DNA from 3 places in the Spirillospora sp. NPDC052242 genome. Region 2 is predicted to be linked to each of the others. Evidence: riboswitches for the same ligand, from Rfam matches in the RefSeq annotation. Region 2 holds a riboswitch; each other region holds the start of a gene.

Region 1 (5,322 bases), on a different contig from region 2:
CTGCGCGAGCGCCGGCGGCTGGCCCTGCCGCTCGCCGCCGGGCTCAGCGGCATGGTCGTGCCGATCGTCCTGTACCTCGCGATCAACGCGGGGCACGGCACCGAGCAGGGGTGGGGCGTGGCGATGTCCACCGACACCGCGTTCGCCCTCGGCCTGCTGGCCGTCGTCGGCCGCCGCCTGCCGCCGGGCCTGCGGGTCTTCATCCTCACGATGAGCGTCGTCGACGACTTCCTGGCCCTCGCCGTCATCGCCGTCGCCTACGGCGACCGCCTCTCCGTGCCCGCGCTCGCCGCCGCCGCCGTCGCGTTCGCCGCCATCCTGCTCGTGCGGCGCCTCGGCGTGCACCGGGGCGCGGTCTACGCGCTGCTCGGCGTCGTCTTGTGGGCCGCGCTCCTCGAATCGGGCGTCGACCCGATCGTGACCGGGCTGGCCATGGGGCTGCTCACCTACGCCCACCCGGCGCAGCGCGCCGACCTGGAGCAGGCCAGCGGGCTGTTCCGGCTGTTCCGCGAGCAGCCCACCCCCGAACTCGGACGGGACGTGCGCGCCCGCATCGCGTCGGCGATCTCCCCGAACGACCGCCTGCAGCGCATGTACCACCCGTGGACGAGCTACGTGATCGTCCCGGTGTTCGCGCTGGCCAACGCCGGGATCGACGTCGGCGGCGGGGAGCTGGCGCGGGCCTTCACCTCGCCCGTGACCCTCGGCGTGCTCATCGGGTACGGCGTCGGCAAGCCGCTCGGCGTCGTCGCCGCGGCCGCGCTGACCACCGCCGCGTCCCGCGGGCGCATCCGGATCCCGATCGGCTGGGGAGCGCTGACCGCGGGCGGCACGCTGTCCGCGGCCGGGTTCACCGTCTCCCTCCTCATCGCGACGCACGCCTTCCACGGCGAGCACCTGGACGACGCCAAGATCGGCATTTTGAGCACGCTCGTGCTCGCGTTCCTGACGTCCCGGCTCGTCACCGCCGTGATCGCCGTCCTGCCGCCCGAGCCGCGGCTCCGCGCGCTGCTGGGGAAGGCGGAGGCGATCGTCGACCTGGCCGTGCCCGTCGACCCCGACCACGATCACGTGCGCGGACCGCGGCACGCCCCGGTGACGATGGTCGAGTACGGCGACTACGAGTGCCCCTACTGCGGGCGCGCCGAACCCGTCGTCCGCGAACTCCTCGCGGAGTTCGGGGACGACGTGCGCTACGTCTGGCGGCACCTCCCGCTGACCGACGTCCACATCCACGCGCAGCTCGCCGCCGAGGCCGCGGAGGCCGCCGCGCGCCAGGGCCGCTTCTGGGAGATGCACGACGCGCTGCTCGCCCACCAGGGCGCCCTGCGCGCCGGCGACCTGCGCGCGCACGCGGCCCGCATCGGCCTGGACGTCGCCCGCTTCGACCGGGACATGGCCGCCCGCGCCGGCGTCGCCCGCGTCGCCGCGGACGTCGAGTCGGCCGACCTCAGCACCGTCGCGGGCACACCCACCTTCTTCGTCAACGGGCGTCGGCACCACGGCGCCTACGACATCGCGAGCCTGTCCGCCGCGATCCGCGCCGCCCGCGAGCGCGCCGCCCTCACCGGCTGACGGGCCGGCGGGGTGAGGGGCGTCACCGGCGCCGGACCGCGTGCCCGCCGCGCGGCTCGGCCGTGGTGCTCTCCGTCACACGCCCTCCGGTGATCCGTGGGATGTCGGAGCGCCCGGTCGGCCCGGTTTGCGCGGGCTCCTGCGCGCGTCCGGACGGCGGCGGAGGCGGGCGGAACGGGCCGTGTCCGGGCGGATCGGGGCGGGTGGGAAAAGATCGGGAAGAACATCCTGCGGGTGGGTGTTGGTAAGTCCTTGGAAGCTGCTTGACCAGGGAAAAGATCGCTTTTGGTCGGGTTTGCTTTCCTGGGGATGGTTGGTACCTTCAACCTGAACCTCGCAGCAGTTCGAATGCTGCGGTCGGCCGTGCCAGGGATGCGGCCGTCGTCGCGGAGCGGATCACGCACGCGACGCGCGCCAGGAACGCGCGCCTCTTCCAGAGCAGTCGCTCAGAAAATCCCAGAGCCATCGCTCAGCGAAATCTGACAATCCAGCGCCGTATCGCGGCGCGCAGGCCGAGTCCGCACGAGGCCCTGAGGGCCGAGCGGAGCCGGGGACCCGAGTACCAGGGGTGAATCGGCGCGTCCCGAGCGCGCCGTAGGGCTCTTCCATGCCCGAATCCGTCAGCTAACCCGGTAGGCGCCATGGGAGACAAGGAGATTCCCTGCATGACCGGTCGTTTCGATCGTATTAGCGAGTCCGTGAAGCGTCTCAACCCTCAGTCCGCCGTGCAGCGGCTGGCCCCCGTCGCGGCCGTCAAGCGGCTGAGCGCGGAGGAGCGGGCCGTCGGCGTCGCCGTCGGCGCGGTGCTGGCCGGCACCGTCGGGCTCGCCACGTTCCACCCGCTCGGCGGGGCCGACGCGGCCACCGAGGCGCACGGCGCGGCCGGCGGCGGCGCCGTCGCGGTGGCGCAGAACTCCGCGAAGACGGAGGCGTCGGGCGCGATGACCGCGGCCGAGGCCAAGGCCGAGGGCTGGAAGGTCCCGCCGCGCGCCGTCGAGGCGTCCGAGGTGATCGACCTGGCCAAGGAGCAGGTCGGCATCCAGGAGGAGGGCCCGGGCGACATGACCAAGTTCCACGACTGGTACGTCTCGACGCCGCACGCCGAGGCGACCGCGGCCCGCGACGGCGGCTTCTCCGTCGACGCCTACAAGGGCGCCCAGTGGTGCGACATGTTCGTGTCCTGGCTCGGCTCGCAGACCGGCGTCAAGAACATGGGCTGGGACGCCTACACCGTCCAGCACGCGAGCTGGTTCAAGGACGAGGGCCGCTGGGGCCAGAAGGCCAAGCCCGGCGCGGTCGTCTTCTACGACTGGAGCGCGGGCTCCGGCGGCGACATCGGCGCCATCGACCACGTCGGCATCGTCGAGAAGGACAACGGCGACGGCACCATCAGCACCATCGAGGGCAACGTCGACAACTCCGTCCAGGAGAAGACCCGCGACAAGGGCCAGGTCGTCGGCTACGGCTACCCCGACTACGCCTGATCCCCCGATCACGCCCGAAGGCGCCCGGCATCCCGCCGGGCGCCTTCGGCGTCTCCGGACGGCCCCCGGACCCGGGCGCGGTGCCGGGTCACCCGTCCAGCGCGGGGACGACGGACGCCAGGAACGCGCGCAGGCCGTCCTGGACGTCGACGGTCTCGCGGTCGTAGAGCCACTGGGCCTGCAGGCCGTTGAGCAGGGCGATCGTCATGGTGGCGAGGGTCTCCGGCGGAAGCCGCGAGTGCAGTTCGCCGCGTTCGTCCAGGGCGGTGAAGGCGGCCGTGAAGAAGCGGCGGAGCCTGCCGTAGCGGTCGGCGTAGTAGGCGTGCGCGGGATGGTGCGGCGACGTCGCCTCGCCCGAGATCACGCAGTGCAGCTCCAGCAGGCCCGGGCTGTGCGCGTTGTCGGCCGCCACCGCGAGCATGCCCCGCAGCGCCTGCAGCGGCTCCCCGGCGGGGTCGCGCCCGCCGGCCGCCGCCAGCAGGCCGGCGCTGCGTTCGCCGCGGAACTCCAGCACCGCGAGCAGCAGGTCCTCCTTGCGGGGGAAGTGGTGCAGCAGCCCGGTGTAGCTGATGCCGGCGCGCTTGGCGACGTCCTTCATCGTGGCGCCGTAGAAGCCGGTCTGCGCGAAGGCGTCCACGCACGCCTCCAGCACGCGGCGCCGGATCGCCGCCGACTTCGCGTACGGGCCGCGGGGCGTCCGAGAGGCCATGGCGTTCCCCCTCCATCCGATCGGCACGGGACCCCCACACTCTCCACCGGCCGGCCCCGGGACGGCCACATCGCGGCCGGGGCGCCGCGCCGCCCGCGGGTACGCTGGCGGGCATGCCGACCCTGCACGAGGAGGTCCTCGCCAAGCTCGGACCGCTGATCATCTCGGGGGCGCTCGAGCCGGGGTCGAAGGTCAACCTGGAGTGGGTGCAGCAGGAGTTCGGCGTCTCCCGGACGGTCGCCCGGGAGGCGGTGCAGGTGCTCGCGTCGATGCGGCTGGTCGCCAGCCGCCGCCGCACCGGCGTCACCGTCCTGCCGGAGGACGAGTGGGACTCCTTCGACCGCGCCGTGATCAGGTGGCGGCTCGGCGGGCCGGAACGGGACGTCCACCTGCACCAGCTCTCGCAGCTGCGCACCGCGATCGAGCCGCCCGCCGCCGCGCTGGCCGCCCGGTACGCGGACGCCCGGCAGCGGGACCGGATCGTCGAGCTCGGGGCGGCGATGGAGACGGCGGGCGCGGCCGGCGACCTGGCCACGTTCCTCGAGCACGACATCGCCTACCACCGGCTGCTGCTCGAGGCGTCGGGGAACGTGATGTTCGCCGGTCTCGCCCACGTCGTGGAGGAGGTGCTGCGCGGGCGCACGCGGCACCGGCTGATGCCGGCGCGGCCCAAGCCGGAGGCGCGCCGGCTCCACCTCGTGGTGGCCGAGGCCGTCGCCGGCCGCGAGTCCGAGGTGGCGCGGGCCGCGATGACCGCGATCTGCGTCGAGGTCGCCGACGAGATGGGCCGGCTGGGCGGCCACGGCGCCCCGTCCTGACCGGCGCCCGCCCCCACCGGAACTAGACGACCAGCCAAAGAAGCGAGGCGATCGCGAACACCGACAGGCCGAGCGTCGTCTCCAGGACGGTCCAGGTCTTGAGCGTGGTCTTCTCGTCCATCCCGAACAGGCGGCTCACCAGCCAGAAGCCCGAGTCGTTCACGTGCGACAGGACGGTCGCGCCCGCCGCGATGGCGACCACGAGCAGGACCAGCTTGACGTCGCCGAGGCCGGCGTCCGCGACCGCCCCGGCGATCAGCCCGCCGGTCGTGGTCAGCGCGACGGTGGCCGAGCCCTGCGCGACGCGCAGCAGGGTCGCGATGATGAACGCCTGCAGGATCAGGGAGATGCCGAGGTCGGACAGGCTCCCGCTCAGCGCGTCGCCGATGCCGCTGAGCTCCAGCACCCCGCCGAACATGCCGCCCGCGCCGGTGATCAGGATGATCGCGCACACCGGCCCGAGGGCCTGGTCGACGATCCCGCTGACGGTCGCCATCGACGCGTTGGGGCGGCCGAGCACCAGGATCGCGGCGATGACCGTGATCAGCAGCGCCACCGGGGTGATGCCGAGCAGGCTCAGGTAGTCGACCCAGGCCTGGCCCTCGGCGAGCACGCCGCTGTCGACCAGCGTCGTGAGCACCGTGTTGAAGGAGATCAGCACCAGCGGGATGAGCAGCAGGACGAGGACCGTGCCGAAGGACGGCGGCCGCCAGTCGGCGTCCTCGGCCTTGTCGCC
Region 2 (5,322 bases):
GACGATCGCCAGGAGCGCGGCGGCGCTCCGGATCGTCCGTGCGGTCATGCCCCGGGGCTACCCTGCGGAGCGGATCATGAACATCGGGGCGGCCGCGCGCTCGCCGGTGCAGTGGTACGCGGGCGGTCGCGGACGAGTTTCGTCCGAACAGGTCCAAAGGGCCGGTTCGCCGCTACGCTGCAAGTAAATGATCACACCGGCTCCCCGCTAGGAAGCGACCTCCATGACCGAGAACCCCCCGGCGGACCTGCGCACCGACGAGCCGCACCCGGCCCGGGTCTACGACTTCTACCTCGGCGGCAAAGACCACTTCGCGGCCGACCGCGCGTTCGGCGGGCAGGTGCTGAAGATCTGCCCGCAGCTGCGGCCGCTGGCGCTCGCCAACCGCAGGTTCCTGGCCCGCTCCGTCGCCGTGCTCGCGGGCGAGCACGGCGTCCGCCAGTTCCTCGACCTCGGCACCGGACTGCCGACCTCGCCCAACCTGCACGAGGTCGCGCAGGGCGTGGCCCCCGAGTCCCGCGTGGTGTACGTCGACAACGACCCGATCGTGCTCGCCCACGCCCGCGCGCTGCTGACCAGCCGTCCCGAGGGCGCGACCGCCTACATCGACTCCGACGTCGTCGACATCGACCGCATCCTGCAGGAGGCGGCCCGGACGCTCGACTTCGGCGAGCCGGTCGCGGTGAGCGCGCTGGCCCTGTTCCACTTCCTGCCCGACCCCAAGCCCGCCGAGCTGCTGGCCCGCCTCCGCGACCGGCTCGTCCCGGGCAGCTTCCTCACGATCAGCCACGTGCTCCCGGCTCTCCAGGACGTCGCGGCCGCGTACCAGGGCACGATGGGCCTGGGGACGCTGCGGGACCGGGACGAGATCACCGCGCTGTTCGCCGATTTCGAGCTGCTGGAGCCCGGCCTGGTCGACCCGTTCCGCTGGCGCCCCGAACTGGACCCGGCCGAGAAGGAGCCCGGCGACGAGATCGAGAACCTGGGAGCCTGCGGGGTCGCCCGCAAGCCCGAGAGGTGACCCGACCGTAGCGGGGCCCGGGCCTCACCGTTCCCGCGGGCGGGCGTTCCCGTCCTCCGCTCCGGTGTCCGCCGGTGTGATCGCGCGGAGGCAGAACGCCGTGACGCGCTCCACGTCGCCGTCCGTGGGCTCGGTGCCGCCCCACACGTAGTCCGCCAGCAGGCCGAAGGTCGCGTGCGCGGCGAGCGAGGCGTCCAGGAGGGGGTCGACGCTGCCCAGTTCGCGGAACGGCCCGGGCAGCAGTTCGGCGAGGCGGCCGCTGGCGACGGGCGGCTTGGACCCGGCCAGTTCGCTGAGCGCCCCGGCGTTCCACAGGACCGCGCGGGTCGTGGCGGCGATCTCCTCCCGGGCCTGGGTGAACACCCCGCCGACCCAGGCGCGCACCTGCCCCTGCGGGGTCGGCTCCTTGGCCATCTGGTGCGCGACGTAGCCGTGCAGGCGTTCGGTCCCGTCCTCGAGCAGCGCGGCGACCAGCGCGTCCTTCGAGCGGAAGTGCCGGTAGAACGCCTCGTTGGACAGTCCCGCGGCGCCCACGATGTCGGCGACGCGCGGGCGCGACGCGGTGCCGCGCTCCCGCATCACCTCGAGCGCGGCGTCGAGGAGGCGGCGCACCTCCCCGGCGTAGACCTCGCCCCGCTTGGCCAGGGTGCGCCGGGCGATGCGGCTCGCGACGTCGTCCGACCGGCCGGAAACTTGATTCTCGCTCACACGAATCGGATTCTTGCACCGGTCGGGGCGGGGCGCAACGCCGACCGCGACGCCGACCCGTGGCGCCCGGGGACGAGCGGAGGGGCCGCCCGCCCCCGGACGTTCGGAGCCCGCCGGGGCGCCGGGGGGACGTCAGTCGTCCTGGCCGACGTCGAACTCCCAGTGCCAGGGCTCGTACGGGTTGCTGTAGGCCCAGTCCGGGTGGATCCAGCCGTAGTCCTCGGCGTTGTCCTCCAGCCACTCGAACTGCGGCGTGCCCTCTTCCTCGACGCCGCCGCACAGGTCGGCGGCGATGCCGAGGCCGTGCTTGCTGTTGCCGGGGGCCGCCGCCATGCCCGCGGGCATGCTCTCGTACAGCTCTTCCTGCCGCTCGTAGCTCCGGTAGGAGCTGCGGACGCACATCTCCTCGCCGAACCGCTCGTGGTAGGCGGCGTTCAGCTTGTAGAACGCCGCGGCCGCGTCGGCCCGGAGCGACTCGTCCTCCTGCGGAAGCGGGCACAGCTCCTCGTCCGGGATGCGGCCGTTGTCGTACTCGAGCTCGGCGGCCTCCTCCGGCTTGCAGTCGGCCGGGAGCTTCGGGGGTCCGCTCTCGCGCTCCTTGGGAGCCGCCGACGGCGCGGCGTGGTTCGCCGAGAGCGCCGCGGCTCGCGGTCCGCCGCCGGGGTCCTCGCCGCCGCCCGCGGACGCCAGCCCGAGGGATCCGGCGAAGATGCCCGCGAGGGCCATCCCGGCCAGCGGGGCGGAGAATTTGGTCTTGATGACGTGCCGACCTGTCACGACTGCTCCTTCCATGCCGCCTACCGGGTTAGCTGACGGATTCGGGCATGGAAGACGCCCTACGACGCCTCGTGGCGAGGCGTCGATTCACCCCTGCGAAGCGACGCGGACCGGCCGGTCCGGGCGTCGATCGCGCTGGTTCCCCGGCTCCGCGCGGACGCGGACTCGGCGTCGCCGCCGCCACCCGCACGCACGCGTGCCGGGTGACGCGGACACTGATCGATGATCCGGGCGCCCCTCCGGGCGCCAATGTGGGCATGACGGTACCAAAGCCCCAAAAGACCGCAAAGGGGAGGCCAAGTCCGCCCCGGCCGCGGTCAGCCCCGCAGGTAGCCGATGACCAGGTCGGCGAGCTCGTCCACCATGCGCTCGTGCGGGACGGCCGGACGGTCGAGCACGTACCGCACCGAGACCGAGCCGACGATCTCGGTCAGCATCCACAGCGTCGTGTCGACGTCCAGGTCCTCGCGGAAGTCGGCCCGGTTCAGCAGCAGCTGGACGCGGACCAGGTCGGTCAGCCGCCGCTGCAGCCCCGCGAGCTTGTCGAACGGGCCGAGCCGCGGGATCTGCTCGACGATGATGCGCAGCAGGTCGGCGTGCTCCTCGAAGAGCCGGATCTGGACGTCCAGGAGGGCGCGGCCGGCGACCGGCCACGGCTCGGTCATCGTGGCGTCGATCTGGGCGCCGAGCCGCTCGGTGAGGTGGTCGGCGAACCGGTCGACCACCGCGACCATGATGGCGTCCTTGTTCGGGAAGTACTGGTAGAGCGATCCGTTGCTGATCCCCGCGGCCGCGGCGATGCGGTTGGTGGACGCGCCGTCGTACCCGCGCTCGGCGAGAACGCGAGTGGCGGCGTCCAGGATCGCCTCGACCGTGCGGCGCGAGCGGTCCTGCCGGGGGATTCTGCGGGGCGTCAGTCCAGGTGGGCGGCTCATGCGGCACCTCACAGCGAACGCGACTTGTAAGCGACTGCTTATTCGCGTTCAACTTATCCCGTAGCCCCCTGTGCGCGGAAGGAATGACGAGGAGATGACGACCGAGGAGATGACGACCGGGCAGACGGCGACCGGGCAGACGGCGACCGGGCAGATCGTCCCGGCCCGGGAGAACGTCCGGGAACCGGTCCCCTTCGGGCCGGGCTCGATCCTGTGGGACACGATGGGCCTGTACAGCTCGGCGGTGGCCGGCAACAGCGTCTTCATCCTGCAGTCCATGCATCCGGCGATCGGCACCGTGGTGGACCGCCTGTCGAGCTTCCGCACCGACCCGGTCGGACGCGCCATGCGCAGCTTCGCGTCGGTGCAGACCTGGGTCTACGGCGGGCAGGAGGCCATCGACGAGGGCCGCCGCCTCCGGGAGATGCACAAGCCGCTCAGCGCGGTCGACGAGGACGGGAACCGGCACCACGCGCTGTCCGCGGAGCCGTGGGCGTGGGTGCACCTGACCGGCTTCTACGCCGCGGTCACCGCGTCCCGCTACTTCGCGCCGGAGCCGATGAGCGACGAGGAGCAGAAGCAGGTCTACGAGGAGTTCCTCGACCTCGGCCGCATCCTGCGGGTGCCCGAGCGGATGTTCCCGGCGACGATCGCCGACTACTGGGACTACTTCGACGACATGGTCGAGAACACGCTCGTCCCGCACCGGGTCGCGCTCGAAGTCCTGGACAGCATGGACAAGGTCCCCCCGAACGTCCCGGCGCGGCTGCGGCCGGTGGTGGCGCCGCTGAGCCTCGTCGGGGGCAGGCTCGGCCGGCTCGTCACGGTCGGCACGCTGCCGCCCGCCGCCCGCGCCAAGCTCGGCCTCTCCTGGACGGCCGCGGACGAGCGCCGCCTGCGCGCCGTCGGGGCGGTCATCGGCCGCGGCACGCCGCTGCTGCCCGAACGGCTCCGGTACATGCCGATCGCCTACCGGGCGCGGGAGGCGGCGCGGGCGCAGGAGAAGCTGCGCAAGGTCCTCGCCGAACGCCCCCTCTGACCCGCCGACCACCGCGCACGACCACCGTGTCGGCGACGGGCGTGGCGTCCGGCCAGGCGGGCGCGCTCAGCCCGGCGTCCGGCGGCGCCCGTACTCGCGGGCGAGCAGGTCGGACGGCATCGCGGGCCACCGGCTCAGCGCGCCCGTGTCACGGTCCACGATCAGCACGGGGCTGAGGTCGTCGGCCGCGATCTCGGCGGGCCGCACGATGAAGCCGTCCCGGAACTCCTCGACCGACACCGGGACCGGGCGCCCGCCCAGGCAGGCGTCCGCCCGCCGCCACGCCTCCGCCCGGTCGACGGGCGCCGGACGGACGGCGTAGGCGGCCAGGACGTCGGCCACCCCGTGCAGCGTCCGGCACTCGGCCGTCCCGCACCCCCGGCAGATCGGCGCGCCGCTCGGGTCGCTCCCGGGCCGGTGCGCCGACAGGACGCAGGTCAGCGCGGCCGTGCAGGCCAGCGCGAGCCGCCGCGCCTCCCGGACGAACTCCCGGGTGTGCGGGTCGAGGCGCGCCTCGCCCAGCTCGGCGACGAACCCGTCGATCGCCCGGTCGTCCGCGCGCATCGCCGCCGACATCGCGGAGCGGACCCGCTGATGGACCTGGTCGTGGGTCCAGGCCGCCGGACGCCTCACGCCGACCACTCCCCCGCGAACAGCGCCGACACCGTGCGGCCCCGGTCGTCGCCGTGCCAGCCCCAGCTCGCGGCGAGGAGGGCGATGGTGTGCAGGCCGCGCCCGGACTCGTCCAGGTCCCCGGCCTTCCGGCATACCGGCTCGCCCGGCCCGCCCTGATCGGTGACCGCCACGCGGACACCGTCCCGCGCGTGCACCAGCTCGACGGC
Region 3 (5,322 bases), on a different contig from region 2:
TGCAGGTGCCGACGGGGGTGTGCGTCGTCTGGCGGTACCACAGCCGGGAGGATCGGCTGGCGAGGAGGTTGGAGCGGGTCGAGCGGCTCGCGCAGCTGGGGTTCGGGGAGTGGGACCTGGTGACGGGCGAGGCGGAGTGGACGCCGCAGATGCTCGCGAACTACGGGCTGTCGCCGGACGAGGTGCCGCCGATGCCGCACGATCTGCCGAAGGTGGTGGCCGACGACGATCTGCCGCTGGTGGAGGAGGCCCTGCAGACGCTGTTCTCGCGGCGGGAACCGGTGGAGGCCGAGCACCGGGTGATCGGGGCGGACGGGAGGCCGCGGCACCTGTGGCTGTTCGCCGAGCCGGTTCTGGACGACGCGGGCCTGCCGGTGTCGGTGAACATCGTGTCGCAGGACATCACGCGGCGGCGGGGCGTGGAGCGGGCGCTGGCGGACACGCGGCGGCAGATGCTCAAGCAGCAGGCGCGGACGGCGCAGGAGCGGCGGGTCGCGGTGACGCTGCGGCGGGCGATCCTGCCGGACGAGGGCGAGGTGGAGCGGCTGCCGGGGGTGCGGATCGCGCTGCGCAGCCTCGCGGCGGAGAGCGCGGCGCGGATCGGCGGCGACTGGTTCGCGACGCGGGGGCTGCCGGACGGACGGGGCCTGTTCGCGATCGGGGACGCGGCGGGGCACGGGCTGCCCGCGGCGGCCGCGATGGCCCGGACGCGGAACGGGCTGCTGGGGCTCGCGTTCACCGGGGAGCCGGCGGGCCGGCTGGTGGGCTGGCTGAACGAGCTGGTGGGGACGATGGACCCGCCCGCGACCGGCACCGCGATCGTGGGGCATTTCGATCCGGACCGGGGCGTCATGGAGTGGACGTGCGCGGGGCATCCGCCGCCGATCCTCGTGCGGGACGGACATGCCGCGCCGCTCGAGGTCGTCCGGGATCCGATGCTCGGCGCGATGCCGGGCTGGGAGTACACGACGATCAAGACTCCGCTGGTGCGGGGCGACATGGTCTTCCTGTACACGGACGGCCTGGTGGAGCGGCGGGACGCGGACCTGGACGAGCGCATCGAGCGGCTCACGCGGATCCTCGAAGAGGGCTCGGGGCGTCCGGAGGTGGCGCTGGACGAGGTGCTGGCGCGGATGGAGCACGACCGGGCGGCGGACGACACGACCCTGTTCGCGCTGCGGGTCGAGTGACGGACGCCGCCTCTGACCTGCGTCGATACGGTGATGTGACTTAGGGCACACGATGTGGGGCCGGGGACGGCCGGTGGGCGGCGATGAGCCGTCGCGCCGGCCGTCCCGTCGATCTTCGGGCGGGTTCGGGGGCGGTGCGCCGTAGGCCCCGTGGAGAAAGGGTTCCGGGACCGCCGGTAAAGATCGGGAAGAACATCCTGCGGGTGGGTGTTGGGATGTCCTTGAAAGCCACTTGACCAGGGAAAAGATCAATTTTGGCCTGGTTTGCTTTCGCGGAGATGGTTGGTACCTTCAACCCGAATCTCGCAGCGCGATCCACGCGTTGTACCGGCCGTGCCAGGGGCGCGGCCGCCGGTCGCGGAGCGGTCCACGCACGCGACGCGCGCCATGCACGCGCGCCCCTCAGAGCAGTCGCTCAGAGAAATCCGACAATCCAGCGCCGCACGCGCGGCGTGAAGGCCGAGTCCGCACAGGTCCACGAGGGCCGCAGCGGAGCCGGGGACCCAAGTTCCAGGGGTGAATCGGCGCGTCCCGAGCGCGCCGTAGGGCTCTTCCATGCCCGAATCCGTCAGCTAACCCGGTAGGCGTCATGGGAGACAAGGAGATTCCCTGCATGACCGGTCGTTTCGATCGACTTTCCGAGTCCGTGAAGCGCCTCAACCCCCAGTCCGCGGTCAAGCGGCTGGCCCCCGAACTCGCGATCAAGCGCATGACCCCGGAGGACCGGGCCGTCGGCGTCGCCGTCGGCGCGGTGCTGGCCGGCGCCGTCGGGCTGTCGGTGTTCAACCCCATGGCCGGGGCGAGCGCGGCCACCGAGGCCGCGAGCACGACCGTCCAGAAGGCCGCGGCCGTCACGCACACCGCGGAGAAGGCCGAGTCGGCGTCGACGATGAGCCTCGCCGAGGCCAAGGCCCAGGGCTGGAAGGTGCCGCCGCGCGCCGTCGAGGCGTCCGAGGTGATCGACCTGGCCAAGGAGCAGGTCGGCATCGAGGAAGAGGGCCCGGGCAACATGACCAAGTTCCACGAGTGGTGGACCTCGACGCCGCGCGCCGAGCAGGCCGCCAGCAGCGGCGGCTTCTCGGTGGACGCCTACGACGGCGCCGCCTGGTGCGACATGTTCGTCTCGTGGCTCGGCGCGCAGACCGGCGTCAAGGGCATGGGCTGGGACGCCTACACCGTGTCGCACGCCAAGTGGTTCGAGGACCAGGGCCGCTGGGGCCAGAAGGCCAAGCCGGGCGCGATCGTGTTCTTCGACTGGGGCGCCGGTTCGGACGGCTCCATCGGCGACATCGACCACGTCGGGATCGTCGAGAAGGACAACGGCGACGGCACCGTCAGCACCATCGAGGGCAACAGCAACAACGCCGTCGAGGAGAGGGTCCGGGACAAGGGCCAGATCGTGGGCTACGGCTACCCCGAGTACGCCTGATCGACCGGCACCGGCCGATCACGAAGGCGCCCGGCGCTCCGCCGGGCGCCTTCGGCGTCCCCACGGTAATGCGAACCATTGACAGGCTTTGGTCGCGCTTGGACCTCCCTCCGCCGTTCCTGGAAAGGAATCCCTGGCACGCGGCGTAGCGGAGGGAGGCCCATGCGGGTGCGCCCGGATGTCAGTGTGGTGGTGATCGCCTACAACGACGCGCGGCGGCTGCCCCGGGCGGTCGCCTCGACGCTGGCGCAGTCGCTGCGCTCCGTGGAGACGGTGATCGTGAACGACGCGAGCACCGACCGCACCGGGGACGTCGCGGAACGCCTCGCCGCCGCGCATCCGGGCCGGGTCCGGGCCGTGCACCTGCCGGTGAACTCCGGGGGGTGCGGCCGTCCGCGCAACACCGGGGTGGAGCGTTCGGACGGCCGGTTCGTCATGTTCCTCGACAGCGACGACCTGCTGGACCGGCACGCGTGCCTCAACCTGGTCGCCGCGGGCGAGGAGACCGGCGCCGACCTGGTCTCGGGGCTGTGCACGAGGGTGTTCCTGAACCGGCCGCCGGACGCGAAGAACCGCACGCGTCCCTGGTATCCATGGCTGTACGAGCGCAGCGCCGTCTACGGTTCGCTCAGCGAGAACCCCGATCTGCTGTACGACACGCTGTCCACGAACAAGGCGTACCGCAGGGAGTTCCTGGACGAGCACGGGCTGCGGTTCGTCGAGCGCCTCCACTACGAGGACCTGCTGTTCACCGCCGAGGCGTACCTGGCGGCCCGGCGGACCGCGCTGATCCCGCACCGCGTCTACAACTGGCTGGTCAAGGACGCCGCGGCGGGCCCGTCGATCTCCAACCGGCGCGCCGAGCTGGCCAACTTCGCGGACCGGCTGGAGATCCACCGCCGCATCGACATGCTGTTCGCGCTCCGCGGCGCCCACGGGCTGAAGCGCGCCAAGGACGTCAAGTTCCTCAACCATGACCTGCTGCTGTACCTGCGGGAGCTGCGCGGCCGCGACCCCGGCCACCGGGCGCGGTTCCTCGACCTGGCGGCGGGCTACCTCGCCGAGCTGGACCCGCGGTCGTTCGAGGACGCCAACCCGATGGCGGCGGTCGCCGCGTACCTGATCCGCGAGGGCGATCACGCGGCGGCGCTGGCCGCGGCCGAGCACCGTCCCGAGCATCCCGTGCTGGGCGCGCCGCTGGCGGAGCGGGACGGCCGCGTCTACTGGGGCGCGCGCCCGCCGCGCGGGGGGCTCGGGCGGCGCGTGCTGGACGTCACCGGGTTCGGCTTCCACCTGCGGCCGCTGCGGGAACTGTGCCCGGGCAACACGGTGACGCGGCTGGAGGTCCGGGACGGCTGCGCCCGCATCGCCGGGTACGTCCTGAACCCGCTCGGCCGGGTGCCGCCGGACGCCGACCTGTCGGCCGTGCTGGTGTTCCGGGACCGCCGCGGGCGGGCGCCGGCGGCGCGGGTCGGCGCGGACGTCGAGCACCGCGGCGACCGGCTGGCCTGGCGGGCGGAGTTCGACCCGCGGCGCCGCGTCCGGCCGATCGGCTTCGTCGACCCGCTGTGGGACGTCCGGCTGCGCGTCACGGTGAACGGGGAGACGATGGTCACCCGTCCGGGCAGCGGCACCGGATCGCCCCCGCTGAACGACGTGGACCTCCCGGTGCGCCCGCGGCTGACCCGCTTCGCCGGGGACGTCCTGCGCTCGCACGTGACCGCGTCCGGGCACCTGTCGTTCGTCCTGGACGGGCGCGGCCGCGGCGCGCGGTTCACCGGGGCGGTCGTGCGGGGCGCGGCGGGGACCCCGGCGGGACGGCGCTCCTGGCGGCGCGCGCGGCGGCTGCGCCGGTCGGCGCGCCGGGCGCTGACGTCGCGGCGGACGAAGACCGCGGTGTTCAACCGGGTCCTGACGCGGCTCCCGGTGCGGCCCGGGCTGGCGGTGTTCGAGAGCCACCTCGGCCGGTCCTATTCCGACAATCCCAAGTACATTTACCGCGAGCTGCGCCGATCCGGACACGCGGTGGACGCGGTGTGGTCCTACCGGTCGTCGCCCGAGGGGTTCCCGCCCGACGCGCGGCTCGTCCGGCGCGGCTCGTGGGCCTACTACCGGGCGCTCGCGCGGGCGGAGTTCTGGGTCGACAACCAGGGTTTCCCGGACGGTCTGCGCAAGCGGCCCGAGACCACCTATATCCAGACGTGGCATGGTTCGGCGGTCAAGCTCATGGGCCTCGACCAGCCGCGGCTCAAGGCCGGTCCCGCGGCGGACCGGCACCGGCTCCGCCGGATGGTGGAGCGCTACGACTGCTTCCTGGTGCGGTCGGACCACGACGTCCGCACCCTCTGCCCGGCCCTGGGCGTGCGCGCGGAGGCGCTGCCCGCCGGGTATCCCCGCAACGATCCGCTGGTCCGCGGCGCGGACGCCGATCCGGAGACGGCGGCCGAGGTCGCCGGGCTGCGCCGGTCGCTCGGGCTGGAAGGAGACCGGCGCCGGGTGCTGCTGTACGCGCCGACGTACGCGACCGGCCCCCGCGGCCGTCCCGTCCGGACGCTCGAGCCGCCGGTCGACCCGGACGTGTTCGCGCGGGAGCTGGGGGAGGAGTTCGTGCTGCTGCTCCGCCCCCACTACCTGTGCCGCGCCGACCTCCCGCCGTCCGCGCGCGCGTACATGCGCGACGTCGGCGACGTGCCGGACGTCACC

The links. A riboswitch is a leader RNA that binds a small molecule or an ion and turns the genes downstream of it on or off. The one in region 2 is predicted to bind cyclic di-AMP.
Region 1: linked by a shared signal. The riboswitch ahead of AB0L25_RS18800 (CHAP domain-containing protein) and the one ahead of AB0L25_RS26170 (M15 family metallopeptidase) in region 2 are both predicted to bind cyclic di-AMP.
Region 3: linked by a shared signal. The riboswitch ahead of AB0L25_RS21975 (CHAP domain-containing protein) and the one ahead of AB0L25_RS26170 (M15 family metallopeptidase) in region 2 are both predicted to bind cyclic di-AMP.

Annotation. Positions count from the first base shown of each region.
Region 1 covers NZ_JBFAUZ010000021.1:68,384-73,705, reverse strand. Annotated here, with positions in the region: gene nhaA (Na+/H+ antiporter NhaA) at 1-1,575, shown strand, start outside; cyclic di-AMP (ydaO/yuaA leader) riboswitch at 2,101-2,228, shown strand; gene AB0L25_RS18800 (CHAP domain-containing protein) at 2,274-3,059, shown strand; gene AB0L25_RS18795 (TetR/AcrR family transcriptional regulator) at 3,148-3,768, opposite strand; gene AB0L25_RS18790 (FadR/GntR family transcriptional regulator) at 3,882-4,586, shown strand; gene AB0L25_RS18785 (GntP family permease) at 4,609-5,322, opposite strand, start outside.
Region 2 covers NZ_JBFAUZ010000034.1:35,662-40,983, forward strand. Annotated here, with positions in the region: gene AB0L25_RS26155 (hypothetical protein) at 1-48, opposite strand, end outside; gene AB0L25_RS26160 (SAM-dependent methyltransferase) at 224-1,021, shown strand; gene AB0L25_RS26165 (TetR/AcrR family transcriptional regulator) at 1,046-1,729, opposite strand; gene AB0L25_RS26170 (M15 family metallopeptidase) at 1,862-2,506, opposite strand; cyclic di-AMP (ydaO/yuaA leader) riboswitch at 2,510-2,687, opposite strand; gene AB0L25_RS26175 (TetR/AcrR family transcriptional regulator) at 2,824-3,441, opposite strand; gene AB0L25_RS26180 (oxygenase MpaB family protein) at 3,536-4,480, shown strand; gene AB0L25_RS26185 (SUKH-4 family immunity protein) at 4,547-5,113, opposite strand; gene AB0L25_RS26190 (ATP-binding protein) at 5,110-5,322, opposite strand, start outside.
Region 3 covers NZ_JBFAUZ010000026.1:52,609-57,930, forward strand. Annotated here, with positions in the region: gene AB0L25_RS21970 (PP2C family protein-serine/threonine phosphatase) at 1-1,190, shown strand, start outside; cyclic di-AMP (ydaO/yuaA leader) riboswitch at 1,638-1,791, shown strand; gene AB0L25_RS21975 (CHAP domain-containing protein) at 1,804-2,619, shown strand; gene AB0L25_RS21980 (CDP-glycerol glycerophosphotransferase family protein) at 2,782-5,322, shown strand, end outside.